DNA from 3 places in the Geodermatophilus sp. URMC 65 genome. Region 1 is predicted to be linked to each of the others. Evidence: riboswitches for the same ligand, from Rfam matches in the RefSeq annotation. Region 1 holds a riboswitch; each other region holds the start of a gene.
The links. A riboswitch is a leader RNA that binds a small molecule or an ion and turns the genes downstream of it on or off. The one in region 1 is predicted to bind cyclic di-AMP.
Positions count from the first base shown of each region.

Region 1 (9,760 bases):
CTGGACCCGCGCGAGTCGGTGGCCACGCTCATCGACCTCGTCGTCCCCCGGCTGTGCGACTGGGCCATCGTCAGCGTGACCCGGGACGACGGCGTCTCCGCCGACGAGGGCTGGGCGCACCGCGACCCGGCCCTGGCAGCGGACCTCGACCTGTACCTCAGCAAGCGGGTGCGCAGCGCCGTCGAGGACAACCCGCTGGCGACCGCGCTGCTCACCGGCGAGCCCATCCACCTGCCGGTCATCGACCCGGCGATGGTGGAGCCGGCGTTCGGCGGCAGCGAGGAGGTCCGCGCGGCCTGGGAGCGGCTGGACGCCGGCTCGATCACCGTCGTCCCGCTGCGGGCGCGTGCGGAGACCTTCGGCGTCCTCGGGCTGGTCAACGGGTCGGCCCGGCCGCCGCACAGCGAGATGGAGATCGCCACGGCGGTGGAGGTGGCCCGTCGCGCCTCGCTGGCCATCGACAACGCCCGGCTCTACGGCCGCCAGCTCGCCGTCGCCGAGACCCTGCAGCGCAGCCTGCTCACCCCGCCGCCGCAGCCCGACGACCTGGAGATCGCCGTCCGCTACCTGCCGGCGTCGAGCACGCTGCACGTCGGCGGCGACTGGTACGACGCCTTCCAGCAGCCCGACGGCGCGACGCTGCTGGTGATCGGCGACGTCGTCGGCCACAACGTCGACGCGGCCGCGGCGATGGGGCAGGTGCGCAGCATCCTGCGCGGCATCGCCTACGACCGGAACGAGGAACCGGCCCGGGTGCTGGCCCGGGTGGACGCCGCGCTCACCGGCCTGCGGATCGGCACCCTGGCCACCGCGCTGATCGCCCGCCTCGAGCAACCGCCGGAGCTGGCCGGCAGCGGGCGGCGGGTGCTGCGCTGGTCCTCGGCCGGGCACCTGCCGCCACTGCTCCTGCACGGCGACGGCCGGGTGGAGCTGCTGGCGAGCGGGCCGCAGACGCTGCTCGGCGCCGAGTCGACCCGCCCCCGGAGCGACGCGGTGGCCGAGGTCGGCGCCGGCGACACGCTGCTCTTCTACACCGACGGGCTGGTCGAGCAGGGCCGCACCGGCATCGACGAGGGCACCGACCGGCTGGTGGCCGCGGTCCGCGAGCTGGGGGCGGTCCCGGTGGACCGGCTGTGCGACGCGCTCCTCGAGCGGATCGTCGGGCACCGGCCGGACGACGACGTCGCGATCGTCGCCGTCCGCTGCCATGCCCAGGACGACATGGCGCAGGGCGGCACGTGACCCGTGCCCCCGTCGCGGCCCGCTGACCTGGGCGTGCGGCATGCTCGGCGGGCCGCACCCCGAGCCCGTGGAGGACCCGCCCATGTCGACCCTGTCCGCGTTCGCCGCCGCACTGACCGGAGGGGGCATCGAGGTCGTGGACCTCACCGCCCCGCTGTCGGCGGAGACGCCGGTCATCGCGCTCCCGCCCCAGTTCGCGCAGACCGCGCGCTTCGAACTGGAGGAGCTCAGCCGGTACGACGACCGCGGCCCGGCCTGGTACTGGAACAACTTCCGGACCGGTGAGCACACCGGCACGCACTTCGACGCGCCCAACCACTGGGTCACCGGTGCCCACGGCGACGACGTCGCCTCCGTCCCGGCCGCCCGGCTGGTCGCCCCGGCCGCCGTCCTGGACTTCTCCGCCGAGGCGGCGGCTGACCCGGACTTCCTGCTCGAGGTCGACCACGTCCGGGCGTGGGAGGCCGAGCACGGCCCGCTGCCCGAGGACGGGTGGCTGCTCTACCGCACCGGGTGGGACGCCCGCAGCGCGTCGCAGGAGCAGTTCCTCAACGCCGACGACACCGGCCCGCACACGCCCGGCCTTTCGCCCGAGTGCGCCCGCTGGCTGGCCGAGGAGGCGCCGGTGTTCGGGCTGGGGGTCGAGACGGTCGGCACCGACGCCGGCACGGCGCACTCCTTCGACCCGCCGTTCCCCTGCCACGCCGCGCTCATGGGCAGTGGCAAGTACGGGCTCACCCAGCTGCAGAACCTGGCGCTGCTGCCGCCGACCGGGGCGGTGCTCGTGACCGCGCCGCTGCCGATCGTCTCCGGCTCGGGTTCCCCGGCCCGGGTGCTGGCTCTGGTCGAGCGGGGATGAAGCGGCTGGGGGTGGCTCGGGCGGGGACGGGTCGGATCACCACCGTCGCGGAGGCGGTCGGGACCGCGCTGGTCGGTTGTGGCGTCGACACGGTCGTCGGCGTCGTCGGCTCGGGCAACTTCGCCGTCACCAACGCCATGGTCGCTGCAGGCGCCCGGTTCGTGGCCGCGCGGCACGAGGGCGGCGCGGCGACGATCGCCGACGCGCACGCCCGGATGAGCGGCCACCCGACCGCACTCACGCTGCACCAGGGCTGCGGGCTCACCAACGCGCTCACCGGGATCACCGAGGCGGCGAAGAGCCGGACGCCGCTGGTCGTGCTGGCCGCCGAGGCCACGTCGCCGCGGTCGAACTTCGCCGTCGACCAGGCTGCGCTGGCCACCGCCGTCGGCGCTGTCCCGATGCGGATCTCCTCGGCAGCGGGGGCACTGGACCAGGTGGCCGCCGCCGTCGGCACGGCCGTCCACGGCCGGCGCACGGTGCTGCTCAACCTCCCGCTGGACGTCCAGGCCGCGGAGCTGGCGCTGCTGGCGCGCCCGCCGGAGGTCCCGGCGCCGCTCCCCGCGGTGCCCGGTGCCGCGGAGGTCGACCGCCTGGTGACCGCCCTGCGGTCCGCCCGGCGCCCGGTGTTCGTGGCCGGCCGCGGTGCCCGCGGACCCGGTGCCCGTGTGGCGCTGGAGACGCTGGCCGACCGGTGCGGCGCGCTGCTGGCCACCTCGGCGGTGGCCCGGGGCCTGTTCCGCGGCAGTCCCTGGTCGCTGGACGTCTCCGGCGGCTTCGCGTCCCCGCTGGCCGCCGAGCTCATCGGCGGCGCCGACCTGGTGGTCGGCTGGGGGTGCGCGCTGAACATGTGGACGATGCGGCACGGCCGGCTGGTCGCCGAGGGCGCGGTGGTCGCGCAGGTCGACGACGACCCGTCCGCGATCGGCGCCCACCGCGACGTCGCCGTGGGCGTGGTCGGCGACGTCCGGCGGACGGCGGAGGCCGCGGCGGCCGCGTTCGGCGACGAGGCCGCCCCGGGTTACCGCAGCCCGGAGCTGCGGACGGCGATCGCCGCGCGGGTGCGCTGGCGCGACGTGCCGTTCACGCCCTCGGGTGGGCCGGACCGGATCGACCCCCGCACGCTGACCATCGCGCTGGACGACCTGCTGCCGGCCGAGCGGGTGGTCGCCGTCGACTCGGGCAACTTCATGGGCTGGCCGAGCGTGTTCCTCGACGTCCCCGACGAGTTCGGCTTCTGCTTCACCCAGGCCTTCCAGTCCGTCGGGCTCGGGCTGGCGACGGGGATCGGCGCCGCGCTGGCCCGGCCCGACCGGCTGCCGGTGGCCGCGCTGGGCGACGGCGGCGCGCTGATGGGGGCGTCGGAGCTGGAGACCGTCGTCCGGCTGGGCCTGCCCATGGTGGTCGTCGTCTACGACGACGCGGCGTACGGGGCCGAGGTGCACCACTTCGGCCCCGACGGGCACCCCCTGGACACCGTCCGCTTCCCGGAGACCGACTTCGCCGCGCTCGCCCGCGGCCACGGGTTCACGGCGGTCACCGTGCGGGCGCCCGGGGACCTGGCCGGGGTGGCCGAGTGGGTGGCCGGTTCCCGGGACATGCCCCTGCTCGTCGACGCCAAGGTGGCCGCGGACGAGCCGTCGTGGTGGCTCGCGGAGGCGTTCCGCGGCCACTGACGGCGGCGTTCGCAGCGGTTGACGGGGTCGGGGTGACCGGCGCGGGCGAGTCGGCCGGCGGCACCTGATCGGTGCCGTGCTCGTCCGGCGCCGGACCGTGCCCACCGACGCGGACCGCGTCCCGAGGCACGGCTGCCGGACGCCTTCCGCGGAGGCTCCACCCCTGCTCACAGGAGGAAGCAGGGGTGGAGCCCCCGCGGGGGTACTGCACCTCGGGAGGTACTGCACCTCGCGGGCTCGTCGGCGGTCAACCGGTGCTCGACCCGGGGGAGCGGGGGCACGGCGCCGTGACCACCGGATCCCGCTCGGGGGTGGTCACCGCGCCGTGGTCGCGGAGGGGGTCAGCCGATCCGGCGGGCGCTGTTGTAGCCGCCCATCGCGTCGATGGGGGCGACCTTGACCGGCTGGCCGTAGGTCGAGGCGTGCACCATCTGCCCGTCACCCACGTAGATGCCGACGTGGCTGACCGGGCTGTAGAAGAACACCAGGTCGCCGGGCTGCAGCTGCGACCGCGACACCGGCGTCCCCAGCTGCGACTGCATCGTGCTGGAGTGCGGCAGGCGCACGCCTGCGGCGGCGTAGGCGTACTGCACCAGGCCCGAGCAGTCGAAGGCGTCCGGCCCGGCGGCGGCCCACACGTAGGGCTCGCCGAGCTGGGCCAGGGCGGTGTCCACGGCGGTCCGCGCGGCGCCGCCGGCCGCCGCGACCCACGGCGCGGGCGCCGGGGCTGCGGCGGGCGCGGTCTCGCCGGAGGAGCCCTCCGACGGCCCCGGGGTGGGCGCCTCCGCCGAGGTCTCCTCGGCGGCGTGCCGCTCGGCGGCCTCGCGGGCGGCCCGCTGCTCCTCGGCCGCCAACCGGTCGTACACGGCCTGGAAGGTGGCGACCTGCCGGTCGAGGTCGGCCTGCTGGGCGGCGACCCGGTCGAGCAGCGCGGCCGCCTCGGCCTGCGTGCGCTCGGCCGCGCTGCGCGCCGCGGCGGCGCTGTCCGTGGCCTGCACGGCGCCGCCGAGGACGCCGTTGGTGTGGTCGGCGATCGCCTGGAGCGTGCCGACCCGGTCCAGCAGCTCGTCGGGGGAGTCGGCGGTGAGCATCGCCGAGAGCGTGGTCAGTCGGTCGCCGGTCCAGGCGCCGCGGGCGACGCTGCGGACCTGCTCGCGTGCCGCGGCCAGGGTGGCCTCGGCGGCGGCGACGTCCCGGGCGGCCTGCGCGGCGGCGTCCTGGCTGGCGCGCAGCTGCTCGCGCGCCTCGTTGAACTGCTCGGCGACGACCTCGAGGTCGTGGGCCCGCTCGGAGACGAGGGCGGCAGCCTCGGCGGAGGTCTCCGGGTCCTCGGGACTGGCGGCGGCGGGGACGGTCGCGAGGGTGAGGCTGCCGACGGCGATCAGGCCGATCACGATGCGGGGGACCGCACGGCGGGCAGGGGTGAGGGCACTCGCCATGGAGGCGGGTTCGTCCTTCCTTCCACGGCCGCCTACCGAGTTAGCTGACGGGTTCGGGCGGGAAGTCGCCCGGCGCTGCCCGGCCTGGCGGCCGGGTGGCGCTTCACCCCGGTGCTGCGGTGGGTCCCCGGCCCCCGATCCGGCGAGACGGGCCGGTACGGGGTTCGGCGGCGTCCGCCCGGTCGCCACGGGGAGTGGCGGAGACGACCCGGTCGGACGGCCGGAACGGTAGGTCCGTGACCTGGTCGTGACAAACGGCGGGACGGGTTCGGGTGGACACCCCGAGCCGGAGTGACCCACGGTGACTGAGACCGGCACGGTGCGTCCCGAGCGCAGGTCAGCGGCGCCTTGGCTGCTGAGGGTGCGGGCAGGATGGCGTGGGTCACGATGACCTCCGGCACCGGGCCGTCCGCCGGGCCACACCGGACGAGGAGGCAGCCGTGATCGGACGACCGACGGCCGGAGGTGACCCGGGACGGGCGCGGATCGGTGTCCCCTCGCGGGCGGCGACGACCGGCCGCTCCGTGGTGGTCTTCGCCGACCCGGACGAGGACGGCGCGGCCGCGCTGCGCCGGCTGGCCGGGCTCTCGGACGTCGTCGACTCCCGCGACGCCGAGCCGCGGGACGCCGACGCGCGGGCGCTGCGGCAGGCCGACGCGGTCGTCCTCCCCGGGCTCGGGCTGGCCGTGGCCGCCGTCGACCCGCGGCGGCTGGCCGAGGACGGGTCGGTGCTCGCGGTGACGCCCGAGCTGGTCCAGCACGTGCTGCCGGAGGTCCCCGAGGGCCACCTCGCCGGGTACCGGGACGCCGTCACCGACCTCACCGGGCGGCTGCTCGACCTGCCCGGGGCACCGCCGAGCCCACCATCCCGCCCTTCGCCGACACCTGCCAGTACACCTGGGGCCTGCAGGTCACCGAGGTGCCGGCCTCGCCGCGCACCGGCCGCGGCATCCGGGTGGCCGTCCTCGACACCGGCTTCGACCTCGACACCGGCTTCGACCTCGACCACCCCGACTTCGCCGGCCGCGCGGTCACCGCCACCTCGTTCGTCGCCGGGCAGTCGCCGCAGGACGTGCACGGTCACGGCACGCACTGCGTGGGCACCGCCTGCGGCCCGCGCACCCCGCGAGGGTCCCGCGGCTACGGCGTCGCCTCGGACGGGGAGGTCTTCGTCGGGAAGGTGCTCAGCGACGAGGGCTCGGGCACCGACGCCGAGATCCTCGCCGGCATCGCCTGGGCGGTGCGCAACGGGTGCCAGGTGATCTCGATGTCGCTGGGCGCCGACGTCGTCGAGCCCAGCCCGGCCTACACGGCGGCGGGCCGGCGGGCCCTGGACCAGGGGTCGCTGATCGTGGCGGCCGCGGGCAACAACGCCGATCGGGAGAACGGGGACGTCGGCTTCGTCGGGGTGCCGGCCAACAGCCCGGAGATCCTGGCCGTCGGCGCGCTGGACCCCGCCTCCGCGGTCGCCCGGTTCTCCGCCCGCAGCAGCCCCGTCCCGGGTGGGCAGGTCGACCTGGCCGCGCCCGAGGTGGACGTGTACTCGTCCTGGCCACTGCCGGACCGCTACAACACGATCAGCGGCACCAGCATGGCGACGCCGCACGTCGCCGGCCTGACCGCGCTGTGGGCCGAGGAGACCGGGCTGCGCGGGCGGGAGCTCTGGCAGACGCTGACCCGGGCCGGGCGGCGGCTGACCGCGCCGTCGGCCGACGTCGGCTCGGGGCTGCCGCTCGCGCCGCGGTGAGAGCCCACCCCGGCGGTGCCGTCCGGGGCTACCGTTCCCCCGTGACCGCTGTGATCGTCACCGTCGACGACGCGCACCGCGCCCAGCTGGACGCGGTCGCCGAGTCGCTGCGCCGGCACGGCCTGCAGGTCGAGCAGGTGCTGGCCGAGGTGGGCCTGATCGCCGGGCAGCTGCCCGCCGGGCGGGCGCTCGGCGAGCTGCGGGTCGAGGGCGTGGCCGCGGTGGAGGAGGCCCGCACCGTCCGGCTGCCACCGCCGGACGCCCCCGTGCAGTGACGGTCGGGTGACACTCCCCGGGGCCTGGTTGTCGCCGCGGACGGGCGCGGCCACAGTGGGGGTGTGCACCGCCTGAACCCCGGGTCCGAGCCACCGAGCGGCACCTACCGGGTGGTGCAGGAGGACGCCGGCCCGGTGCTGCACCTGCTCGGCGACGTCGACGAGCCCCTCGTGCGGCGGATGCGCGCCGAGGGCGTCGACGAGCGCGAGCTGGTGGCGGTGCAGGTCGGCTCGGTCGGCTACATCGACTCGACCGGGCTGTCGCTGCTGGTGCGGTGGGCGCAGTCCGCGGTGCGGAACGGGCGGCCGGCGGTGCTCCGGTCGGCGTCCCCGCGATTCCGGAAGGTGCTCGACCTCGCCGGCATCTCGGTGCTCTTCGTCCTCGCGGACGACGGCCGCGGCTGACCGGCCGCACGGGTCCGGCCTACAGTCCGCCGGGGCGGCCCGCCGGGGCCGCAGGAGGTGGGGACCGTGGACCGACCGCCGGCGATCGCGTTGCTGGGACTGGGGGAGGCCGGGGCGGAGATCGCCCGAGACCTGGTCGCCCTCGGTGCCGACGTCCGGGGCTACGACCCGCGGGTGGCCCCGCCGCCCGGCGTGCTGCCGCGCGCCGACGAGGCCGCCGCCGTCGCCGACGCCGACGTGGTGCTCAGCGTCAACAGCGCCGCCGACGCGCCGGTCGCGCTGCGCAACGCGCTGCCCCGGCTGCAGCCCGGAGCCGTCTGGGCCGACCTCAACACCGCCGCCCCCGGCGTCAAGCGGGACCTCGCCGCGACCCTCGCCGGCCGGGGCGTCCCCGTGGCCGACGTGGCGCTGCTGGCGACCGTCCCCGGGCGCGGGCTGCGCACCCCGATGCTGGTGTCCGGCGACGGCGCCCGCAGGTACGCGCAGGTGCTGGCCGGTTTCGGCGTGACCGTGGACGTGCTCGACGGCCCACCCGGTGCGGCGATCTCCCGCAAGCTGCTGCGCAGCGTCTTCTGGAAGGGCGTGGCCGCCGCCGTGGTGGAGGCGGTGGAGGGCGCCGAGGCGGCCGAGGTCGGCGACTGGCTGCGGCGCGACATCGCGGTGGAGCTGGACCGTTTCTCCGCCTCCGACCTCGAGGTGTTCCTCACCGGGTCCCGCCAGCACGCCCGCCGCCGGGCCGCGGAGATGGCGGCCGCCGCCCAGCAGCTGGCCGACCTGGGTGTGCCGTCCCGGGTGGCCGCCGCCGCGCGGGACCAGCTGGCGGCCCTGGCCGACGTGGTGGCCGCGGGCGAGGACGACGGCCGGCCCTGACCGGCGTCCAGCGACTGCCAGCGCGGGTCCGGGCGACCCCCGTGCCAGACCCTCGACGCCGGCACCGGCGCCCCGCCCGATGGCGTGATGTCGGTCACCGTCGTGGCCGCCTCGCTCACCGACGCCGCCCTCGGTGCCACGGCCGCATACGCCCAGGGCGCGGATGCTGTGCGGTGGCTGGCGATGCGTCCGGGGCGCACGGGGCTGGTGGTGTGGGCGGACGGGACGGCGAGCGCGGTCGAGGGAGACTGGGTGGACGTGTCGCGGCGTCGTCATGTCGTCATGACGTATGGTCGACGGCGACCCGGCCCACGACCCAGGGAGACAGCCGGTGCGCATCGGTGTCCTGACCGGCGGGGGCGACTGCCCCGGCCTCAATGCCGTCATCCGCTCGGTCGTCCGCACCGCGGCGACCCAGTACGGCAGCTCGGTGATCGGATTCCGCGACGGCTGGCGCGGCCTGCTCGAGAACCGGACCACGCCGCTGGACGTCGCCGCCGTCGACGGCCTGCTCACCCGCGGCGGGACGACGCTGGGCTCGGCCCGGGTGGCGCCGGAGAAGCTGCACGCCGGCCTCGACGACATGAAGGCCGTGCTGGCGCAGCACGGGGTCGACGTGCTCATCCCGATCGGCGGCGAGGGCACGCTCACCGCGGCCCACCTGCTGTCGGAGGCCGGCGTCCCGGTGGTCGGCATCCCCAAGACCATCGACAACGACATCGACTGCACCGACCTGACCTTCGGCTTCGACACCGCGGTCAGCGTCGCCACGGAGATGATCGACCGGCTGCACACCACCGCCGAGTCCCACCAGCGGGTGCTGCTGGTGGAGGTCATGGGCCGGCACGCCGGGTGGATCGCGCTGCACGCGGGCCTCGCCGCCGGCGCGCACCTGACCCTGGTGCCCGAGGAGCCCTTCGACGTCGCCGAGGTGGCGAAGATCGTCGAGGACCGCTTCGCCCGCGGCGACTCGCACGTCATCGGCGTCGTCGCCGAGGGCGCGTCCCCGCTGCCCGGCACGATGCTGGTCCGCGACGGCGGCGTCGACGAGTACGGCCACAAGCGGTTCACCGGTGTGGCACAGCAGCTCGGCGAGGAACTGGAGCGGCGCACCGGCAAGGAGGTGCGCACCACCGTGCTCGGCCACGTGCAGCGCGGCGGCACCCCGACGTCCTTCGACCGGGTGCTGGCCACCCGCTTCGGCCTGCACGCCACCGTCGCCGCGCACGACGGCAAGGTCGGTCAGA
Region 1 covers NZ_CP199954.1:4,851,762-4,861,521, forward strand. The annotation lists gene ACWIX7_RS23500 (PP2C family protein-serine/threonine phosphatase) at 1-1,242, shown strand, start outside; gene ACWIX7_RS23505 (cyclase family protein) at 1,325-2,101, shown strand; gene ACWIX7_RS23510 (thiamine pyrophosphate-binding protein) at 2,098-3,777, shown strand; gene ACWIX7_RS23515 (C40 family peptidase) at 4,119-5,216, opposite strand; cyclic di-AMP (ydaO/yuaA leader) riboswitch at 5,231-5,371, opposite strand; gene ACWIX7_RS23520 (S8 family serine peptidase) at 6,136-6,963, shown strand; gene ACWIX7_RS23525 (ketohydroxyglutarate aldolase) at 7,005-7,238, shown strand; gene ACWIX7_RS23530 (STAS domain-containing protein) at 7,302-7,643, shown strand; gene ACWIX7_RS23535 (DUF1932 domain-containing protein) at 7,710-8,513, shown strand; gene ACWIX7_RS23540 (ATP-dependent 6-phosphofructokinase) at 8,845-9,760, shown strand, end outside.

Region 2 (9,760 bases), 1.2 Mb from region 1:
TGTGGGTCTCGGTCTCCAACACGCCGGGCACCTTGTTGATGCGCCCGGCGATCACCTCGGCCACCTGGTCGAACTCGCGGACCCGGACGACCGCGATGAGGTCGACCTCGCCGGCGGTCGAGTAGACCTCGCTGACCCCCTCGAGGTCGGCGACGGCCTCGGCCACCTCGGGGATCGCGTCGGTGGCCGCGTCGATCATGACGATGGCGGTGATCACGCCGGGGATGCTAGAAGGACCCCGCTGCCCCCCACCACTCGCTCCGCTCGCGGCGGGTCCCTGCAGCGGGGCCGCTCCAGCACGTCACCGGCTCGGCGCGGGCCCCCGCAGGAGGGCCGTTCCAGCAGGTCACCGGCTCATGGCGGCTCCGCGGGAGACCCGCTCGGGCCGGGCCCGGGTGCCCAGCGAGCGGCCGTCGGCGAACGGATCGCGCCCGGCCCGGCCGGCCTCCACCCGGTCGAGGAACTCGGTGTAGCCGCCCGTTCCCGGGACCGGGCAGGCCAGCGTGCCGTCGACCTGCACCAGCCGGGTGCCGGGCTTCTCCATCCAGCGCAGCACCAGCTCGGTCTCGTCGACCGAGGCGGCCAGCTCGCCGTCGGGGCCCAGGGGCGTCTCCGCCGTCGCCAGCAGCCCCTCGAGGGCCGCCCGCACAGAGCTGCCGCGGGCGGCGCACCCGGCAGCCACCAGCCGACCCCGGCGGACGACGGACAGCTGCCAGCCGCCCTCGCCGTCCGGGCGGGCCAGCACCAGCTCGGGCACCGCGGCCAGGGACTCCAGCCGCTGCCGCCGTCGCACCGCGCGCACGAGGGTGGCGGCGCGGTCGCGCAGGACGGCGGCGTCCTCGTAGCGCTCCTCGGCGGACAACCGTTCGACCCGCGCCATCAGCGGCTGGAGCAGGGCGTGCGGGTCGGCGGCCACCGCGGTGCGGAGGACTGCGGCGACCTCCCCGTACTCCTCGACCGACTGGGCGCCGGTGCACGGTGCGCCGCAGCGGCCCATGCCGGCCAGCGCGCAGGCGGTGCCGAGCACCCGCACCGAGAGCCGGCCGGTGCACTGGCGCAGCGGCAGCGACTCGTGGACGGCGGCCACCGCGGCGTCGGCCGCGCGCCGGTCGGGGAAGGGTCCGAGGAAGACCCCGGCGCCCGGGCGCACGCGGCGGACCACCGACAGCCGCGGGAAGGGCTCCTCGGTCAGCCGCACCCACAGTGCCCGCTCGGGGAACCGCGAGCGCCGGTTGTAGCGCGGTTTGTGCTCGGCGATCAGCCGCAGCTCGCGGACGGCGGCCTCGAGGTCGTGCGCGCAGGGGATCGCGTCGACCCGCTTGGCCAGCGCCACCATCTCGGTCATCCGGCTGCGCTGCTCGCCGGCGGTGAAGTAGCTGCGCACCCGGCTGCGCAGGTCGGTCGACGTCCCGACGTAGAGCGGCTCGTCGCGGGGACCGCGGAACAGGTAGACGCCCGGGCCGTGCGGCACGTCGTCGGCCAGGTGCCGCTTGCGCAGCCGCTCCGGGTCGACCTGCCGGGTGAGGCCGGTCAGCTCCTCCAGGCTGGTGATGCCCAGGGGGCCCAGCCGCTCGAACAGCCCGTGCAGGACGTCGACGGTGGCGCGGGCGTCGGCCAGCGCCCGGTGGCAGGGCTCGGTGCTGGTGCGGAAGTAGGGCGCGAGGGTGGCCAGCTTGCAGTTGGGGACCTCGTCGCGGCTGAGCAGCCGGCGGGCGAGGACGGCCGTGTCGACCGAGGCCGCGGCCGGCCACGGGATGCCGTTCTCGGCGCAGGCGGCCCGGAGGAAGCCGAGGTCGAAGGGCGCGTTGTGGGCGACCAGCACCGCGCCGCGGGCGAACTCGAGGAAGTGCGGCAGGACGGCGCCGATGCGCGGGGCCGCGGCGACCATCGTCGAGGTGATCCCGGTGAGCACGCTGATGTAGGGCGGGATCTCGCAGCCGGGGTCGACGAGGGTCTGGAACTCACCGAGCACCTCCCCGCCGCGCACCTTGACCGCTCCGATCTCGGTGATCGCGCTGTCCTTCGGTGAGCCGCCCGTGGTCTCCAGGTCGACCACGACGAAGGTGACCTCCGCCAGCGGGGTGCCGAGCTCGTCGATCGTGGCCTGCTCGTAGCGCGGCAGCCCGGCGGCGGCGCGGGCCGCCGTCCCGGCGAGGCGGGCGGGGGAGAGCGGCACCGGCCGGGCGGGGGAAGGGCGCACGGGGCGGACGGTAGGTCGGGGCTCTGACAGTCCCGGGGACGCGCGCCGGGGAACGGGGAGGGCGGGGGAGGACCTCGCCCGTCCGGGGGGAGCGGTGCGCCGTCCCCTGGCGCGCCCGCGTGGCCCCCGAGACCATCTCGTCACCGGACCGCTGCGGTCCCGACTCGCAGAGGTGGTCCATGCACCCGCTCTCCCGGTGGCGCCCCAGCCGCCGCGCGGCGGCGTCCCTGTCCGTGGGCGTCGTCGCGCTGGCCGTCGTGCTGCTGCCGGCCGCGCCCGCGGGAGCCGACCCGACGGGCCCGGCCGTCGCGACCGCCAGCCTCCTGGACAGCCCCGAGCTCGACGAGCTGCAGCGGCGCGCTGCCGACGTGCAGGCCGACCTCCAGGAGCGGCAGTCCCGGGTCGTCGCGGCCCGGGAGGCGCTCGCCGCTGCCGAGGCGGCCGCGGCGCAGGCGGAGGCCGACATCGTCGCGGCGGACGCCGAGCTGGCTCGGGCCCGGGCCGAGGTGGCCCGGCACGCCTCGGCGGTGTACCGGGACGCAGGCGAGGTCACGCCGCTGTCGGTGCTGCTGTCCGGTGGTGGTCCGGGGGACGTCGTCGCCGCGGGGGGCCTGCTCGACGCGGTCGAGCGGCACGCGGCCGCGGTGGTAGCCGCGGCGGAGCGTCGACGGCAGGAGGCGGCGGCGCGGCGGACGGAGGCGGAGCGGACGCGGGAGACCGCCCGTGCGCGGGCTGCGGAGCTCACGACCGAGACCGCCGAGCTGGAGGCGGCCGCGGCCGCGGCGAGCCGGGACCTGGAGGCCGCCGTCGCCGCCGTCGACCGGCAGCTGGGTCGGCAGCGGGAGGAGCAGCGGGCAGCCGGCCGGCAGGCGGCGGCCGACTGGCACGGGTACCTCGGCGAGCTGGCCGCGGCCGGCGTCGCGCCGCCGTCGGCCGCGGCGCTGCGCGACCCGGCGGCGGGCCTGCCCGACGGGCTGGTGCCGGTGCCGGCGTCCGGCGGTGGAGTGCAGGCCGGGGTGGCCCGGCTGCCCGGCGCGTCGGATGCCCTGGTCGTCCCCTCCGCCGAGGCGGTCGCCGCGGTCAGCGCAGCGGTGGACGCTCTGGGGTTGCCCTACGTCCCCGGGGCGGCGGGGCCGGACGCGTGGTCCTGCGGATCGCTGGTGCACGCCGTCTACGCCTCGGTGGGCATCGACCTCCCGGACGACCAGGCGGGGCTCTTCGCGGGGACCACGCCGGTCGACCCGGCCGACGTCCTCCCGGGAGACCTGGTCTTCCTCGGTGCCGGGCGGTCCGGTCCGGCCAACGTGGGCATCGCCCTCGACGGGCGGACGGTGCTGGCGGCCGACGCCCGCGCCGGCGCCGTGGTGGTCGGCCGTCCGGCGGCCGACCGGGTGCTGGGTGCCGGGCGGCCCAGCCTCGGGCGACGCGCGGCCGTCCCCGCGACCGGACCGTCCGGCGGGGCGCTGCCGGTCGAGTGCGGCGACGTGCGGTACCCGCCCGAGACGTCCGGAGGGCGGGCGTGGGGCGGCTTCCCGAACGGGCTGATCCCGCTCAGCGCGATGTGCCCGCTGGGGGTCGCCGGCCACGTGCTGCGCTGCGACGCGGCAGCGGCCTACCAGGCGATGAGCAGCGCCTTCGCCGGTGCCTTCGGGACGCCGCTGTGCCTCACCGACTCCTACCGGAGCTACGCCGGCCAGGTGCAGCTGTACGGCGAGAAACCGGCGCTGGCCGCGGTGCCGGGCACCAGCGACCACGGCTGGGGGCTGGCCGTCGACCTCTGCGGTGGCGTCGAGCGGTTCGGGACGCCGGAGTACGCCTGGATGCTGGCCAACGCGGGCCGCTTCGGCTTCCTCCACCCGCGCTGGGCCGACCCGGGCAACGGCCGCGAGGAACCCTGGCACTGGGAGTACGCCGGCGCCTGAGCCGGAACTGTCGGTGCCCGCTCCTAGCGTCCTGCCCGGATCGACCGGGGCCACGGACGGCTCCCGCGACGAGGGTCGGAGAGCAGAGGAGTGGACCGTGTACATCGACTGCGACACCTGCACCGCCCGCGGTACCGGCTGCGGCAACTGCGTCGTCACCGTGCTGCTGGGGGCGCCACCGGGCTGGCAGGGCGCCGACCCCACGGTCGTGCCGATGGCCGGGCGGCGGGACGACCGGCTGTCCGCCGAGGACGTCGTCGTGCTGCCGCCGGGGGTGGTCGTGGAGTTCGACGAGGTCGAGCGGCGCGCCGTCCAGGTGCTGGCCGACGCCGGTCTGGTACCGCCGCTGCGCCACCAGCACTCGGTCCGCCCGGCCCCGGCACGGCGGGCCGCGCCGCAGCGGCGGGGCGGCGGTCAGGGGTCGCAGCGGCGCACCGGGTGAGCGGGGTGCTCCGGTGTCCGCGCGAGCCGGGCGCGACGGACGGCACGTCGCCGACCAGGAGGAACACGATCCCACAGTCCCCGGCACCCCCGTTCGTCACTTCTTCGACAACCCCCGGACCGTGGGCCGGTCCGGCCGGGTGGTCGTCACCCCCCACGAGGGTGACCTCGGCCGGTCACCGCCGAATCGCCCGACGCGCCGCACCGGCGCCGAGGGGGGACCGGGGACCCACCGCAGCACCGGGGTGAGTTCTCCCGCGCGCTGGTCCGCCGGGGCGCAGAGATGGGGCGCCTTCTTCCCAGCCCGAACCCGTCAGCTAACTCGGTAGGCGGTCGCTGAGGAAGAACGGAGAGCCGCCGCCCGTGGCGACCCCCGCCCTGCCCTGGGGCATGCCGTCGATCAGTTCCACCCCGACCTCCCGGTCGCGTTCCGCCGGCCCACCGTCTCGCGCGGGATCGCCCGCGGACTGGTCCTGGGCGCCACCGCCACACTCGCCCTGACGCTGCTGCCGGGCACCGCCGTCGCGGACCCGGGGACGCCACGAGCGCCGCGCAGGCCGCGCAGCTGGTCGCCCAGGCCGCGCACGAGCTCGACGTCGTCACCGAGCAGGTCAACGAGGCGGGCGAGACGCTGACGCACCAGCAGGCCGCCGTCCGGAGCGCCGACCAGGCGGTCGCCGAGGCCCAGTCGCAGCTCGACGCGCTCGACGATCGGATCCGCCAGGTCGCCCGCGCCGCCTTCACCTCGGCGACGGCATGTCCGAGCTGGACCTGCTGATGACCAGCGGGTCGGCAGAGGAGTTCGTCTCGCAGCTGGCGACCCTCGACGTCGTCGCCGGCCACACCAGCGACGTGCTCGGCGAGGTCGCCGCGTCCGCCGCCGCGGCCGAGCAGGCCCACGCCGACGCGGGCGCCGCGCAGACCGCCGCCCAGCGCACGCTCGACGACGTCACCGCCCGCCAGGCCCGGCTCGAGGCGGACATCGCCGACCACCAGGCGCAGTACGACGCCCTGTCGGCGCCGCAGCAGCAGGAGGTCGTGGCCGCGCACGCCGGCCAGCCGGTCGCCGCCGCGCCGGCCGCCGCGGCCACCGGCGCCACGCAGGCCGCCGTCGACACCGCCCTGGCGCAGGTCGGGGACCCGTACGTGCGGGGGGCGCCGGCGGGCCGGACGCCTTCGACTGCTCGGGGCTGACCCAGTACGCGTACGCCGCGGCCGGCACCAGCCTGCCGCACTCGTCGCGGATGCAGGCGACGATGGGCTCGCGGTGTCCCGGTCCGAGCTGCGGCCGGGCGACCTGATCTCCTACTACAGCCCCGTCAGCCACGTGGCGATGTACATCGGCAACGGCCAGATGGTGCACGCCTCGACGTCGGGCCAGCCGGTGGAGGTCGTGAGCGTCGACTCGATGGGCGGCATCACCGCGATGCGCCGCATCGCCTGAAGGACCCCGTCCTCCCCACCCCCTCGCAGGCTGGGGGCGGGCCCCTGGACGGGGCCAGCGGGACCCCCTCGACCTCGCCAGCCCGAGCAGGGGCCGGACGAGTGCGGGTCCGGGGCCGGTACCGGTGGCTCGCCTAGGATCGGCCTGGTGAGCGGGGCAGGCCGGGCAGGTGCTCGCGTCGCGCTCCTGGTCGCGGGCGTGCTCGGCGCCGCGCTCGTCGTCGTCCTCGTCGTGGTCCCGCCGTGGACGCTGCTGCCCGAGCCGTCGGGTGGGCGTACGCCCGTCGACCCGGCGTCGGTCCTGCCCCCGGAACTCCTCACCCGGACCGAGGCCTTCGCCGGGGCGCTGCGCCCGGCCTCGCTGACCTCGTTGCTGCTCGGCCTGGCCGTCTCCGCCGTCCTGGGGCTGACCCCGCTGGGGGCGCGGCTGGTGCGGGCCGTGGCGCGACCGGTCGGCGGCGGGTGGGTCGCCCAGGCGCTGCTGGGCACGGCGGCCGTGGTGCTCCTCGGCCGGCTGGCCACGCTGCCGGTGTCGGCGTATGCCGAGGTGGTCCGCCACCGGTACGGCATCTCGATCCGCAGCTGGGGGCTGTGGCTGCGTGACGTCGCGGTTTCGACCGCCATCAGCGCGGTCCTCACCGCCCTCGCGCTGGCGGCCTTCCTCTGGCTGGTGCGGCGGGCGCCGCGCACCTGGTGGGCGTGGGCCGCGGCGGTGGCGGCCGGCTTCGTCGTCGTCGGGTCGTTCCTCTACCCGCTGGTCATCGAGCCGGCGTTCAACCGCTTCGAGCCGCTGCCCCCCGGTGAGCTGCGCACCGAGCTGCTCGACCTGGCAGAGGCGAACGGCACCCCGGTGCAGGACGTGCTCGTCTCCGACGCCTCCCGGCGGACCACGGCGCTCAACGCCTACGTCTCCGGCTTCGGGTCGACCCGCCGCATCGTCCTCTACGACACGACGCTCGAGCAGCTGTCCGACGAGGAGGTCGAGTCGATCGTGGCGCACGAACTCGGCCACGTCGTCCACGGCGACGTGCTCACCGGCACCCTGGTCGGGGCGCTGGGGACAGCGGCCGCGGTGGCGCTGTCGGGCTGGCTGCTGTCCTGGACGCCGCTGCTGCGCCGCGGGGGCGCGCAGTCGCCTGCGGACCCGGCCGTCGTCCCCCTGGTCCTGCTCCTGCTGTCGGTGGGCGGGCTGGTGAGCACGCCGGTGCAGAACCTGGTGTCGCGGCAGGTCGAGGCGCGCGCCGACCTGCGCGCGCTCGACCTCACCGGGGACGCCGGGGCGTTCATCGCGATGCAGCGCGCGCTGGCCGCCACCAACCTCAGCGACCCGGACCCGCCCGCGGCCTGGCAGTGGTTCTTCGGTTCGCACCCGACCGGCGCGCAGCGGATCGCCTTCGCGGAGGACTGGCAGCGGCTGGAGGACGCCGGGTGAGGACGCTGGTCGTCACCAACGACTTCCCGCCACGCCAGGGCGGCATCCAGACCTTCGTCGCCGCACTGCTGGCCCGCCGCCCGCCGGGGTCGCTGGTCGTGCTCGCCTCCCGGTTCCCCGGGTGGGAGGCCCACGACGCCGCGCTGCCCTACGAGGTGGTCCGCCACCCGACCGGCATGCTGCTGCCCACACCCGGAGTGGCCCGCGCGGCGGCCGGGTTGGCCCGCCGGCACGGCTGCGACACCGCCTTCTTCGGCGCCGCGGCCCCGCTGGGGTTGCTCGCCCCGGCCCTGCGGGACGCCGGGGTGCGCCGCCTGGTCGGCGCCACGCACGGTCACGAGACCGGCTGGGTCGCGCTGCCCGGCGCGCGGCAGTTGATGCGGCGGATCGCCGCCGGGCTCGACGTGCTGACCTACATCAGCGACTACACGCGTGCCCGGCTGGCGCCGGCGCTGGGCGGGGTCACCCGGATGGCGCAGCTCTCGCCCGGCGTGGACGTCGACCGCTTCACCCCGGACGCCGACGGGGCGGCGGTGCGGGCGCGCCACCAGCTGGGCAGCGCACCCGTCGTCGCCTGCGTCTCACGTCTGGTGCCGCGCAAGGGCCAGGACGTGCTGGTCGCGGCGTGGCCACGGGTGCTCGCGCGGCACCCCGACGCGCGGCTGCTGCTCGTCGGCGGCGGCCCGCTGGAGGACCGCCTGCGCCGGGAGGTCGCCGCACGCGGGCTGGAGCGCTCCGTCGTCCTCACCGGGCCGGTGCCACCGGAGCAGCTGCCCGAGCACTACGCGGCAGGCGACGTGTTCGCCATGCCCTGCCGCACCCGCCGCGGTGGGCTGGACGTCGAGGGCCTGGGCATGGTCTACCTGGAGGCAGCCGCCTGCGGCCGGCCCGTGGTGGCCGGCACCTCCGGCGGCGCGCCGGAGACGGTGCGGGAGGGCGTCACCGGGCACGTGGTGGGCGACCCGCGTTCCCCGGAGTCCGTGGCCGCCGTCCTCACCGGCCTGCTCGACGACCCGCAGCGCGCCCGCCGGATGGGCGCGGCCGGCCGGGCGTGGGTCGAGCAGCGGTGGTCGTGGACGACGATCGCCGGCACCTTCGCCGCCCTGCTCGACCCCGACGGCTGACGGCCCCGCTCTACGCGTGCGAGGGACGGGGGGCGGGGTCCTTCCGGTAGAGGCCCTCGACCTCGTCGTCGAACTCCTTGAGCACCACCGAGCGCTTGAGCTTCAGGCTCGGCGTGAGCATCCCGTTGTCCTCGGTGAAGTCGGTGCCGAGCACGCGGAACTTCTTGATCGCCTCGGCGTGGGACACCGCCCTGTTGGCGTCCTCGACCGCTGCGGCGAGCTCGGCGAGCACGTCGGGGTCCTCGGTGAGCTGGGCGGCGGTGAGGCCGGGGTCCTTGCCCTTGGCCGCCAGCCACAGCGGCAGCGCCTCCTCGTCGAGGGTGACGAGTGCGGCGATGAAGGGCCGCTGGTCGCCGACGACGATGCACTGGCTGACCAGGCGGTGGGCGCGCAGCCGGTCCTCCAGGACGGCGGGGGCGACGTTCTTGCCGCCCGCGGTCACCAGGATCTCCTTCTTGCGCCCGGTGATCCTGACGAAGCCGTCGGCGTCGATCTCGCCGAGGTCACCGGTGTGGAACCAGCCGTCGGCGTCGATGGCCTCCTCGGTGGCCCTGTCGTTCTGCCAGTAGCCGCGCATCACGATGCCGCCGCGGACGAGGATCTCGCCGTCGTCGGCGATGGCGAACGCGACGCCGGGCAGCGGCCGGCCGACGGTGCCGATGCGCAGCGCGTCGTCGTGGTTGACCGAGGCGGCGGCGGTGGTCTCGGTCAGGCCGTAGCCCTCGAAGACGGGAACGCCGATGCCGCGGAAGAAGTGGCCGAGCCGCTCGCCCAGCGGGGCGCCGCCGGAGATGGCGCCCAGGCAGCGGCCGCCGAGCGCCGCGCGCAGCTTGCCGTAGACGAGCCGGTCGAACAGCGCGTGCTGGGCGCGCAGCGCGAGGCCGGGGCCGCCGGTGTCCTGCGCGCGGGACCAGTCGATGGCCACCTGCGCGGCCCGGTCGAAGACCTTGCCCTTGCCGTCGCCCTCCGCCTTGGCCTTGGCGGAGTTGTAGACCTTCTCGAACACCCGGGGGACGGCGAGCACGAAGGTCGGCTTGAACTGGCCGAGGTCCTCGACCAGGTTCTTCACGTCCGGGGTGTGGCCGATGACCGTGCGGTTCCTGATCGCACCGATCTGCAGCACCCGGGCGAGCACGTGGGCCAGCGGGATGAACAGCAGCAGCGAGCTCTGCGCGTTGATGTACCGGTCGAGCAGCGT
Region 2 covers NZ_CP199954.1:354,366-364,125, reverse strand. The annotation lists gene ACWIX7_RS01675 (Lrp/AsnC family transcriptional regulator) at 1-217, opposite strand, end outside; gene ACWIX7_RS01670 (DEDD exonuclease domain-containing protein) at 347-2,200, opposite strand; gene ACWIX7_RS01665 (D-alanyl-D-alanine carboxypeptidase family protein) at 2,380-4,122, shown strand; gene ACWIX7_RS01660 (hypothetical protein) at 4,220-4,564, shown strand; cyclic di-AMP (ydaO/yuaA leader) riboswitch at 4,751-4,910, shown strand; gene ACWIX7_RS01655 (hypothetical protein) at 5,320-5,757, shown strand; partial or broken gene ACWIX7_RS01650 (C40 family peptidase) at 5,754-6,007, shown strand; gene ACWIX7_RS01645 (M48 family metallopeptidase) at 6,155-7,438, shown strand; gene ACWIX7_RS01640 (glycosyltransferase family 4 protein) at 7,435-8,562, shown strand; gene ACWIX7_RS01635 (AMP-dependent synthetase/ligase) at 8,573-9,760, opposite strand, start outside.
Region 2: linked by a shared signal. The riboswitch ahead of ACWIX7_RS01655 (hypothetical protein) and the one ahead of ACWIX7_RS23515 (C40 family peptidase) in region 1 are both predicted to bind cyclic di-AMP.

Region 3 (9,760 bases), 100 kb from region 1:
GCCGAGCGGTGCCCGCGGTGGCGCCGAGCAGCACCGGCGTCCCGGTGAGGGAGTCCTTGTCCAGGACGTCGAAGAACGTCTTGAACAGCCCGCTGTAGGACGCCGAGAACACCGGCGTCACCGCGATGAGCCCGTCGGCGCCGGTGACCGTGTCGATCGCCGCGCGCAGCGACTCGTTGGCGAAGCCGGTGACCAGGTCGTCGGCCAGGTCGCGGGCGTGCGTACGGAGCTCGACGACCTCCACCGTCGCGTCGTCGCCCCGCTCGCGCAGGGCGGCGACGGTCGCGGCGGTGAGCCGGTCGGCCAGCAGCCGGGTCGACGACGGGGTCGACAGCCCGGCGCTCACGACGGCCAGGGTGCGGGTGGTCATGCGGAGACCTCCTCGAGGGACGCCTGCCGGGCCGCCACCAGCGAGGCGTGGGTCGGGGCGTCGGGCACGTGCGCCGGCTTGAGCGCAGCGAACTCGCGGCGCAGCACCGGCACGACCTCCTCGCCCAGCATGTCCAGCTGCTCCAGCACCGTCTTCAGCGGCAGGCCGGCGTGGTCGATGAGGAACAGCTGCCGCTGGTAGTCACCGACGTAGTCGCGGAAGCCGAGGGTCCGCTCGATGACCTGCTGCGGGGAGCCGACGGTCAGCGGCGTCTCGCGGGAGAAGTCCTCCAGCGACGGGCCGTGGCCGTAGACCGGCGCGTTGTCGAAGTACGGGCGGAACTCCCGGACGGCGTCCTGGCTGCTCTTCCGCATGAACACCTGCCCGCCGAGCCCGACGATCGCCTGGTCGGCGCTGCCGTGACCGTGGTGCTCGAAGCGGCGGCGGTAGAACTCGACCATCCGGGCGGTGTGCTCGGCCGGCCAGAAGATGTGGTTGGAGAAGAAGCCGTCGCCGTAGTAGGCGGCTTGCTCGGCGATCTGCGGGGAGCGGATCGAGCCGTGCCAGACGAACGGCGGGACGCCGTCCAGCGGCCGCGGGGTGGAGGTGAAGCCCTGCAGCGGCGTGCGGAACTGCCCCGACCAGTCGACGACCTCCTCGTCCCACAGCCGGCGCAGCAGCGCGTAGTTCTCCACCGCCAGCGGCAGGCCGTTGCGGATGTCCTGCCCGAACCACGGGTACACCGGGCCGGTGTTGCCGCGGCCCATCATCAGGTCCACCCGGCCGCCGGCCAGGTGCTGCAGCATCGCGTAGTCCTCGGCGATCTTCACCGGGTCGTTCGTGGTGATCAGCGTGGTCGCCGTCGACAGCTGCAGCCGCGACGTCTGCGCGGCGATGTAGGCCAGCGTCGTCGTCGGCGAGGAGGAGAAGAACGGCGGGTTGTGGTGCTCGCCCAGGGCGAAGACGTCGAGCCCGACCTCCTCGGCCTTCTTCGCGATGGTGACGATCGCCTGGATCCGCTCCGCCTCGCTGGGCGTGCGGCCGGTGGTGGGATCGGTCGTGATGTCGCTGACCGAGAAGACGCCGAACTGCATGTCGGTCTCCGTTGGTTGAGAGTGCAACTACCGGCCGGTGCAACGCATCCGGTCCCGTGGTATTCCCCTCGGCCGGCTCCCCCGGAGGGAGGGCGGGCGCCGCACGGCGACGTCACTCGCGTCACACATGTGGTCCCCGGCATTGTCACGGGACGGTAACGCCGCTTACGGTGGCTTCCGTCCGGTCGGTCGTCTCGTCCCCGCTCGGGGAGCCTGACCGGACGCCGCCGAGTCGTGTCCGCCACCAGCGGGCGCGAGCCGGGGACCCACCGCAGTACTGGGGTGAATCCCGCCCGCGTGCACGAAACGCGGGCCGGTAGGGCTGCTTCCCGCCCGAACCCGTCAGCTAACTCGGTAGGCGGCTCACGGAAGAACGGAGCACTCCGCATGCCCCGCCCCCGGGCCCTCGCGGCTCGCCGGTCGACCCGGCCACGCGCGCTCCGCGCCTCTTCCCCGGGCAGCTGACCCGGCACCAGACCGCGCCCGCCGGCACCCCCGATCCGCCGGCGTCCCCGTAGACCGCGCCGCACCGGGCTGTCCCCTGCCATGAGGACCACCCCGCGCGCCCTCCCGCCACGGAGCACCCCCACCTGATGGACACCAAGCAGTTCCCGGCCGTCCCGGCCACCGACGCCCCCGCCAACCGGACCGCCCGGCGCCGCCTGCGGCTGCCCGCAAGCGGCCGCCGTCCGGCGATCCTGCTGGCCACCGCGGCCGCCGGCGCGATCGTGGTCAACACCGTCGTCGGCGCGCAGCCGGCCCCCGAGGCCGAGGCCGAGACGGTCACCGCCTCGATGAGCGTCGCCGAGCAGCTCGGCATCACCGAGGAGTCGGCGCAGCAGCCGCTCGCCGCCCCGGCCGCCACCGAGCTGGCCGCGCTGCAGGACCTCGCCGCCTCCCGCAGCGAGCGCCAGGCCGCCGAGGCGCAGGCCGCGCAGGTCCAGGCCGCCGCCGAGCAGGCCGAGCTGGACCGCCAGGCCGCCGAGAAGGCCGCCGCCGAGCAGGCCGCCCGCGAGGCCGCGGAGCGCGCGGCCGCCGAGAAGGCCGCGGCCGACAAGGCTGCCGCCGAGCAGGCCGCCCGCGCGGCCGCCGAGAAGCCCGCCGCCGCTGCGCCAGCCCCGGCCGCCAGCAGCTCGTCGTCCGCCGCGCCGCGCGGCTCCTTCAAGGAGTACGCGATGAGCAAGGTCGGCAGCGCCCAGCAGTTCAGCTGTCTGGAGAACCTGTGGGGCAAGGAGAGCGGCTGGAACCCCAATGCGCAGAACCCCACCAGCACCGCCTACGGCATCCCGCAGTTCCTGAACTCGACCTGGGCCAGCACCGGCATCGCCAAGACGTCGGATGGCTACCGCCAGATCGACGCGGGCCTGATCTACATCGACAGCCGCTACGGCAGCCCCTGCGGCGCCTGGGCGCACTCGCAGTCCACCGGCTGGTACTGAGAAGGACCCCGTCCTCCCCACCCCTCGCAGGCTCGGGGGGGACCCGGGACGGGGCCGCCTCCTGCCCCCGCCACTCGCGAGCTCGCGGCGGGACCCTGCATGAGGGCCGCCGAGGGCTGTCCCCGCACCGCGGGGGCAGCCCTCGGTCGTCTTCAGTGGTGGTGGCCGCTCCGTCGGGCGAACCGGCGCCCGGACGGAGGGCCGGTGATCACCGGTTCGCCGCTGCGCGCCCGCTCGACGCGCGCGTGGTCGGCCTTCCCGGCGTCGCGCAGCGGCCCTTGCCAGGGCCTGCCGCCTGAGACGGTGTAGACCCGCTGGGCGGGTTGGTCGCAGGAGGGACAGACCGCGGAGTCGGCGACGTCCTGCATGTCGCGTCGCAGGTCGAACGGGCCGCACTGCGGACAGCGGAACTCGTAGAGGGGCACGGGTGTCTCCTGCCGGTGGCGGGGGGCCGGGGCGGCGGCGGGCCGCCGCCCCGGCCCGGGGATCGGTCAGTCCGCGACCAGCTCGCGGCCTCCGCCGGCACCCTCCGGCAGGAGGCTCCGGTCGAAGATGGACAACGGGATGCTGAGCGAGACCGCGCTGTTGGGGATGTCCACCACGCCGCCGATGCGGCCGTCGATCGGCGCCGCCCCGAGGAACAGGTACGCCTGCTCGAAGGTCCAGTCCATCGCCGGCATCAGGTAGTTGATGGCGTTGAGGCAGGCCCGGCGGTAGGCGACCGTGGCGTTCATGTAGTAGTTCCGGCCGTCCTCCACGCTGATGCCCTCGAAGGTCAGGTACTCCGAGTAGTTGGGGCCGACCCGGCCGGGCTTGAAGAACGGCATGTCGGTCTTGTACCGCTCCATCCCGCCCTTGATGACGTCGAAGTGCAGGTCGATGAAGCCGGGCATCTCGATGGCGCCGCAGAAGGTGATCTCCCCGTCGCCCTGCGCGAAGTGGAGGTCGCCGATGGAGAACAGCCCACCGGGTACGAAGACCGGCATGTAGACCCGGCTCCCGACGCCCAGGTCCTTGATGTCCACGTTCCCCCCGTGCTCCCGGGGCGGGATCGTGCGGCAGGCCTCGGCGGCGGCCCGTTCGAGGTCCGAGCCGCTCAGCCGGCCGAGGAGCGCGTCCTTCGGCTGCGGCGGGAGGGCCAGCGCCGGGACCTGCGGCGCACCGGGTGTCTCACCGCCGTGTGCGGGGATGTCCCCGGTCACCCGGTCGGGGTTCTGGTCGATGAGGGCCTGCTCGCGGCGGTTCCACTCGGCGAGCAGTTCCGCGGAGGGAGCGCAGCCGAACAACCCGGGGTGGGAGTTGCCGATGAAGCGCACACCCGGGACGTGCCGGCTGGTGGTCCAGATGCCGTCGAGGTCCCAGATCGCCTTGGACGCTCCCGGGGAGTAGTCGGTGAGGAAACCGCCCCCGTTCTCCTTGGCGAAGATGCCCGTGTAGCCCCATGGCTGGACGTCGAACGGCCCCATGTCGACGATGTCGACCACCAGTAGGTCTCCGGGCTCCAGTCCCTCGATCGCGAAGGGGCCGCTGAGGACGTGGCAGGGGTCGAGGTTCATGGTGCGGATGTCTTCGGCGTCGTCGCTGTTGCGGACCTGGTCGTCGGTCCAGTCCTTGCACTCGATCCGGTAGGTGGCGCCGGGGCGGACCGTGTTGGCCGGCGGGATGTCGGGGTGCCAGCGGTTGTGTCCGGGGACCGCCTGCTGGGCCATCGGCACGCTCAGGTCGCGGTTGATCTCGAAGATGACCTCGGGCACGGGAACTCCTCGGGTGCGGTGCGGGAAGGGAGACCCGGCGACGGGCGTGCCCGTGCGCCGGTGGTGCGGGGGTGGTCGGGCCGACTTCGGGAGGACCACCCCGGTGCCGGGGCGCCACGAGGCGCCCCGGTACCGCGGTCCGTCAGTAGGTGGAGCGGGGAACGCCCATCCCGGGGTCGATCCGGGTCGGACCCGACACCGAGGGGGTGACGTCGACGTCGAAGATCGCGGTCGGGATGTAGACGGTTGAGCAGGAGTTGGGGATGTCGACCACCCCGGACAGCCGGCCCTCGATCGGCGCGGCCCCGAGGATCATGTAGGCCTGCTCGGGCGTGTAGCCGAACGTGGTCAGGTAGTCGATGGCGTGCAGGCAGGCCCGCTGGTACGACAGGTGCGAGTCCAGGTAGCGCTGCTCGTCGTCCAGGGTCACCGAGGTGCCGGAGAAGGCCAGCCACCGCTCGTACCGCGGGTCGACGTTGCCCGGCATGAAGATGGCGTTCTCGCCCACTCCGTAGGCCTCCATGCCGCCTTTGATGAGGTCGACGTGGAGGTCGATGAAGCCGCCCATCTCGATGGCGCCGCAGAAGGTGATCTCCCCGTCGCCCTGGGAGAAGTGCAGGTCACCCATCGACAGCTTCGCGTCCGGCACGAAGACCGGGTAGAAGACCCGGGTCCCCCGCGTGAAGTTCTTGATGTCCTGGTTGCCGCCGTTCTCCCGCGGTGGCGCGGTGCGGGCGGCCTCCGCGGCGACCCGGTCGAACTCCTCACCCTCCAGCCGGCCGAGGATCGCCTCGTCCGGCAGCGGGGGCAGTGCCAGCGGCGGCACCCGGTCGGGATCGGTCGCGATCAGCGCGCCCTCCCGCCGGTTCCACCGGGCCAGCAGGTCCGCCGAGGGCGCCGTCCCCATCAGACCGGGGTGGGTGATGCCGGTGAAGGACACCCCGGGGATGTGCCGGGACGTCGCCCGCTGCCCGGAGAAGTCCCAGATGACCTTGTACGCGTCGGGGAACTGGTCGGTGAGGAAGCCACCGCCGTTCTGCTTGGCGAAGATGCCGGTGTAGCCCCAGCCCTGGCCGGCCAGCGGGCCGGAGTCCTCCTGGGGGATGGGCCCGAGGTCGAGGATGTCGACGATCAGGAGGTCCCCCGGCTCCGCTCCCTCGACCGCGATGGGCCCGCTGAGCCGGTGCACCGTCGGCAGCGGTGCGTCGCGGACGTCGTCGGCCGAGTCGTCGTTGTGGATGGCCCCGTCGAACCACTCCCGGCAGTGCACCCGGAAGGTCTGCCCGGGGCGGACGCTGACCTCGGCCGGGATGTCCGGATGCCACCTGTTGTGGCCCACGTACTTCTGCTCGGTGAACGGTTTCGTGGAGTCGAGCGGGAACACGACGTCCGGCATGGCTGACCTCCAGGTCTGAGTGGTCCGAGCGGCGACGGCGGGAGTCGAAGGGCGCCGGCATCACCGCCCGCGGTCCGTCGGGACGTCGGTCGTTCCTCGCGCGGTTTGCTCCTCGGTCGCGGCGACGTTGCCGTGCATCCGCGTGGACGGCGCCGCGGCCCCGGCAGCAGCGACCTGCTGGGGGGACTCGCCCTCCCGCAGTTCCGGTGCGGGAGCCGTCGCCGGGGTCACCCGCGGTTGCCGCAGCGGGCCGTAGAGGCCCAGCGACAGCAGGCAGAGGGCGGCGAGCACGATCGCCGCCGTCCTCGTGTTGGGTGCCCACACGCCGACGAGCAGCATGAACGCGGGGACGGCGCAGGTGATGACGCCGGCGACGACGGCGATGGCCCCGGTGAACCGGGTCAGCTCCTCTCGCTTCAGTCCCAGCACCAGGAAGAACAGCCCCCACAGCACCGCCCAGTACAGCCAGATGACTCCGAAGGCGGGGTCGTCGAAGCGGCCGAAGTTGAGGCCGGCGTACACGACGGCGCACGCCGCGACGAACGCGGAGAACCACCCGAGCCCGGTGCCGTCCAGGCCGCCGAGGAGGTTGAACCCCACGTAGAGGTACGTGAAGCCGAAGAGGTAGAGGCCGGAGGCGGCGAGGATCGTGTCGGTGTCCCCGCCGGACGTGAAGATCAGGTACGTCGGCGTGATCACCTGCAGCCCGCCGACGAAGAAGTTCAGCGGGGCGGCCGCTCGGGCGTCGACCCGCCCCAGCAGCATCAGACCGTTGACGACCAGGACCGCTCCGACGTACAGCAACCCGACGCTGCCCATGTCGCTCCCCTCCTCGTGGGGTCGATCAGGCGTTCTCTCGGTGTCTGGGGTGGACCGTCCGGGAACGGCTGCCTTCAGGGGCGTGGCAGTCGTCGCAGGGCCGGGTTCCGCGCCACCGCCGCTGCTCCCGCCCGGGGTGGCGGAGCGGACACGACGTCCGGTTCGTCGCGCGTTCGTTCGGTGCGGTCGATGAGCGCCCGCCGGGCCGGGGACCCGAGCGAGAGCCGCGGCGCGGTGTAGACCCGTGCCGCCTGCAGACCGCAGGCCGGGCACGGCACCCCCGCGTCGGCCGTGCCCATGGCGCGGGTGACCTCGGTGAGGCCGTGTGCGGTGCAGCGGTAGACGTAGACGGCCACCTCGGCACCTCCAGGCCGTTCCTGACCCGAGCACTCCCGGGGAGCCCGGGAGGACGGGCACGCTCCACCGGGTGCATCCCGGGGTCAAGCCCCTGCCGAGCCCCCGGTCACATCCCGCACCCGCCACGCGCGCTCCTCGGCGCGCCGTGACCCCGTGGGGGAGACGAGCAGGCACCCAGTGTCGGGATGCCGGGAGGCGGCAGTCGACGTGGTCGAAGCCGCGAGGCGTCACGTGCCGAGGGCGCCCCATCCCAGGGAGCGGCCCTCGGTCGTCAGGTCAGGCCGAGCTGGCGGAGGCGCTCCGCGGTGTCCTCGAGGCCCCACATCTCGACGATGCGGCCGTCGTGGACGCGGAAGAAATAGACCTCGTCGACGTCCTCGAAGCGGCGACCGGTCGGTGGGTGACCGATCCAGGCGCCGGTGTGGGTCCCCGAGCAGCGGAAACGCCCGGCGACTGGGTCGTCCTCGGCGACGAGCGTGACCACCTCCACGTGCACGTCGGGGAACGAGGCCCGGAACGGCTCGACCCACCATTTGGCGGAGGCCGCGAGGGAGAGGGAGAAGATCTCCTCGGCCACGTCGAGGTCGCCCTGGTCGACCATCTCCTCCACCCAGCGGCGGACGACGTCCTCGTCGGCTCGGGACACCACGTGCTCCTGTCCGCTCAGGGGGTCCGCGGGGCGTACATGATCACAGCGACCCCGACGAGGCAGATCAGCACCCCGAGGACGTCGAAGCGGTCCGGCCGGTAGCCGTCCAGCGCCATGCCCCAGGCCAGGCTCCCGGCGACGAAGACACCGCCGTAGGCGGCCAGGATCCGGCCGAAGGCGGCGTCCGGCTGCAGCGTCGCGACGAAGCCGTAGCCGCCCAGGGCCACCACCCTGAGGCCGATCCACAGCCAGCCGCGGTGCTCCCGCACGCCCTGCCAGACCAGCCAGGCGCCGCCGATCTCGAGCACGGCGGCGGCGAGGAACAGGGCGACCGATCGGGCGACGAGCACGGGCGGATGCTCCCAGGCGGGCGGTGCCAGGTGAGGGCGCGTGGTGGACTCGGGGCGTGACCGTCCGCGCCGTCCCGTCCGCCTTCGTCCGCGCGCACACCCAGGTGCGGCGGCCCTCCTGCGTGCCGGAGGTCCGGCTGCACGTCGCCGACGACGTCGTCGCGCTGTGGGAGGCGATGGAGGCCGCGGACGGCGGGGCGGGGGAGACCCCGCCGTTCTGGGCCGCCGCCTGGCCCGGTGGGCAGGCGCTGGCCCGCTTCGTGCTCGACAGCCCGTCGGTGGTGGCCGGGCGGGCCGTCCTCGACCTCGGCTCGGGCAGCGGGCTGGTGGCGCTGGCCGCGCGCCTCGCCGGCGCCCAGCCGGTGCTGGCCAGCGACGTCGACCCGTTCAGCCGCACGGCGGTCGGCGTCAACGCCGGCCTCAACGGCATCGGCGGGATCAGCGTCACCGGCGACGTTCTCAGCCGGGACCCGGTCGGCATCGACGTCGTCCTGGCCGGCGACGTCTGCTACGACCGGGAGATGACCGAGCGGGTGCTGCCCTTCCTCGACCGGGCCCGCGCCCGCGGCCTCGAGGTCTACGTCGGCGACCCCGGCCGCCCCTACCTGCCGCACGACCGGCTCGAGTCCGTCGCCGTGTACGAGATCCCGGAGACCGAGGGGCCAGGGCTGCGCCGCACGACGGTCTGGCGGCTGCCCTGAACGGCACGGTGCACGTCGGGACGTCGGGCTGGAGCTACGACCACTGGGACGGCGTCCTCTACCCGCCGGGCACCCCGCCGCGGGACCGGCTGGCGCACTACGTCCAGCGCTTCGGCACCGTCGAGCTCAACGCGAGCTTCTACCGCTGGCCGCGCACGGCGACCTTCGCCTCCTGGCGCCGCCGACTGCCTCCGGGCTTCCAGCTCTCGGTCAAGGCGCCGCGCGGGCTGACCCACGCCAAGCGGCTGTACGCCCCCGAGACCTGGGTCGGCCGGCTCACCGCGTGCTGGCATGAGCTGGGGGACCGGCGCGCCGTCCTGCTGGTGCAGCTGCCGCCCACCCAGGCCCGGGACGACGCCCGGCTCGACTTCTTCCTCGGCCTGCTGCCGGACTGGATGCGGGTCGCGGTGGAGTTCCGCCACCCCAGCTGGCACGACGAGGCGGTGTACGCCCTGCTCGAGCGGCACGGCGCGGCGTACTGCGTGATGAGCGGCGCCGGCCTGCCGTGCGTGCTGCGGGCGACCGCGCCCTTCGTCTACGTGCGCCTGCACGGCCCGGACGACGCCCACCTCTACGCCGGCTCCTATCACGACGCCGACCTGCGCTGGTGGGCCGACCGGATCGGCGAGTGGGCGCGGGACGGCCGCGACGTCTACGCCTACTTCAACAACGACGGGCACGGCCACGCGGTCCGCAACGCCGAGACCCTGCGAGGGCTGACCGGGGGATGAGTCGTGCCGGGGTGCCTGTCCGGCGCAACCACTGCACCTCGCTCGTGCCGGCGGTTCGTGCGCCCACCCCTGTCGGGTGGGCTCGGCCACAGGTTGGCGG
Region 3 covers NZ_CP199954.1:4,752,016-4,761,775, forward strand. The annotation lists gene ACWIX7_RS22980 (FMN reductase) at 1-370, opposite strand, end outside; gene ACWIX7_RS22985 (LLM class flavin-dependent oxidoreductase) at 367-1,464, opposite strand; cyclic di-AMP (ydaO/yuaA leader) riboswitch at 1,680-1,840, shown strand; gene ACWIX7_RS22990 (aggregation-promoting factor C-terminal-like domain-containing protein) at 2,058-2,903, shown strand; gene ACWIX7_RS22995 (FmdB family zinc ribbon protein) at 3,056-3,328, opposite strand; gene fmdA (formamidase) at 3,395-4,657, opposite strand; gene fmdA (formamidase) at 4,800-6,053, opposite strand; gene ACWIX7_RS23010 (AmiS/UreI family transporter) at 6,114-6,872, opposite strand; gene ACWIX7_RS23015 (FmdB family zinc ribbon protein) at 6,947-7,228, opposite strand; gene ACWIX7_RS23020 (ester cyclase) at 7,501-7,875, opposite strand; gene ACWIX7_RS23025 (YnfA family protein) at 7,893-8,228, opposite strand; gene ACWIX7_RS23030 (class I SAM-dependent methyltransferase) at 8,285-8,929, shown strand; gene ACWIX7_RS23035 (DUF72 domain-containing protein) at 8,938-9,660, shown strand.
Region 3: linked by a shared signal. The riboswitch ahead of ACWIX7_RS22990 (aggregation-promoting factor C-terminal-like domain-containing protein) and the one ahead of ACWIX7_RS23515 (C40 family peptidase) in region 1 are both predicted to bind cyclic di-AMP.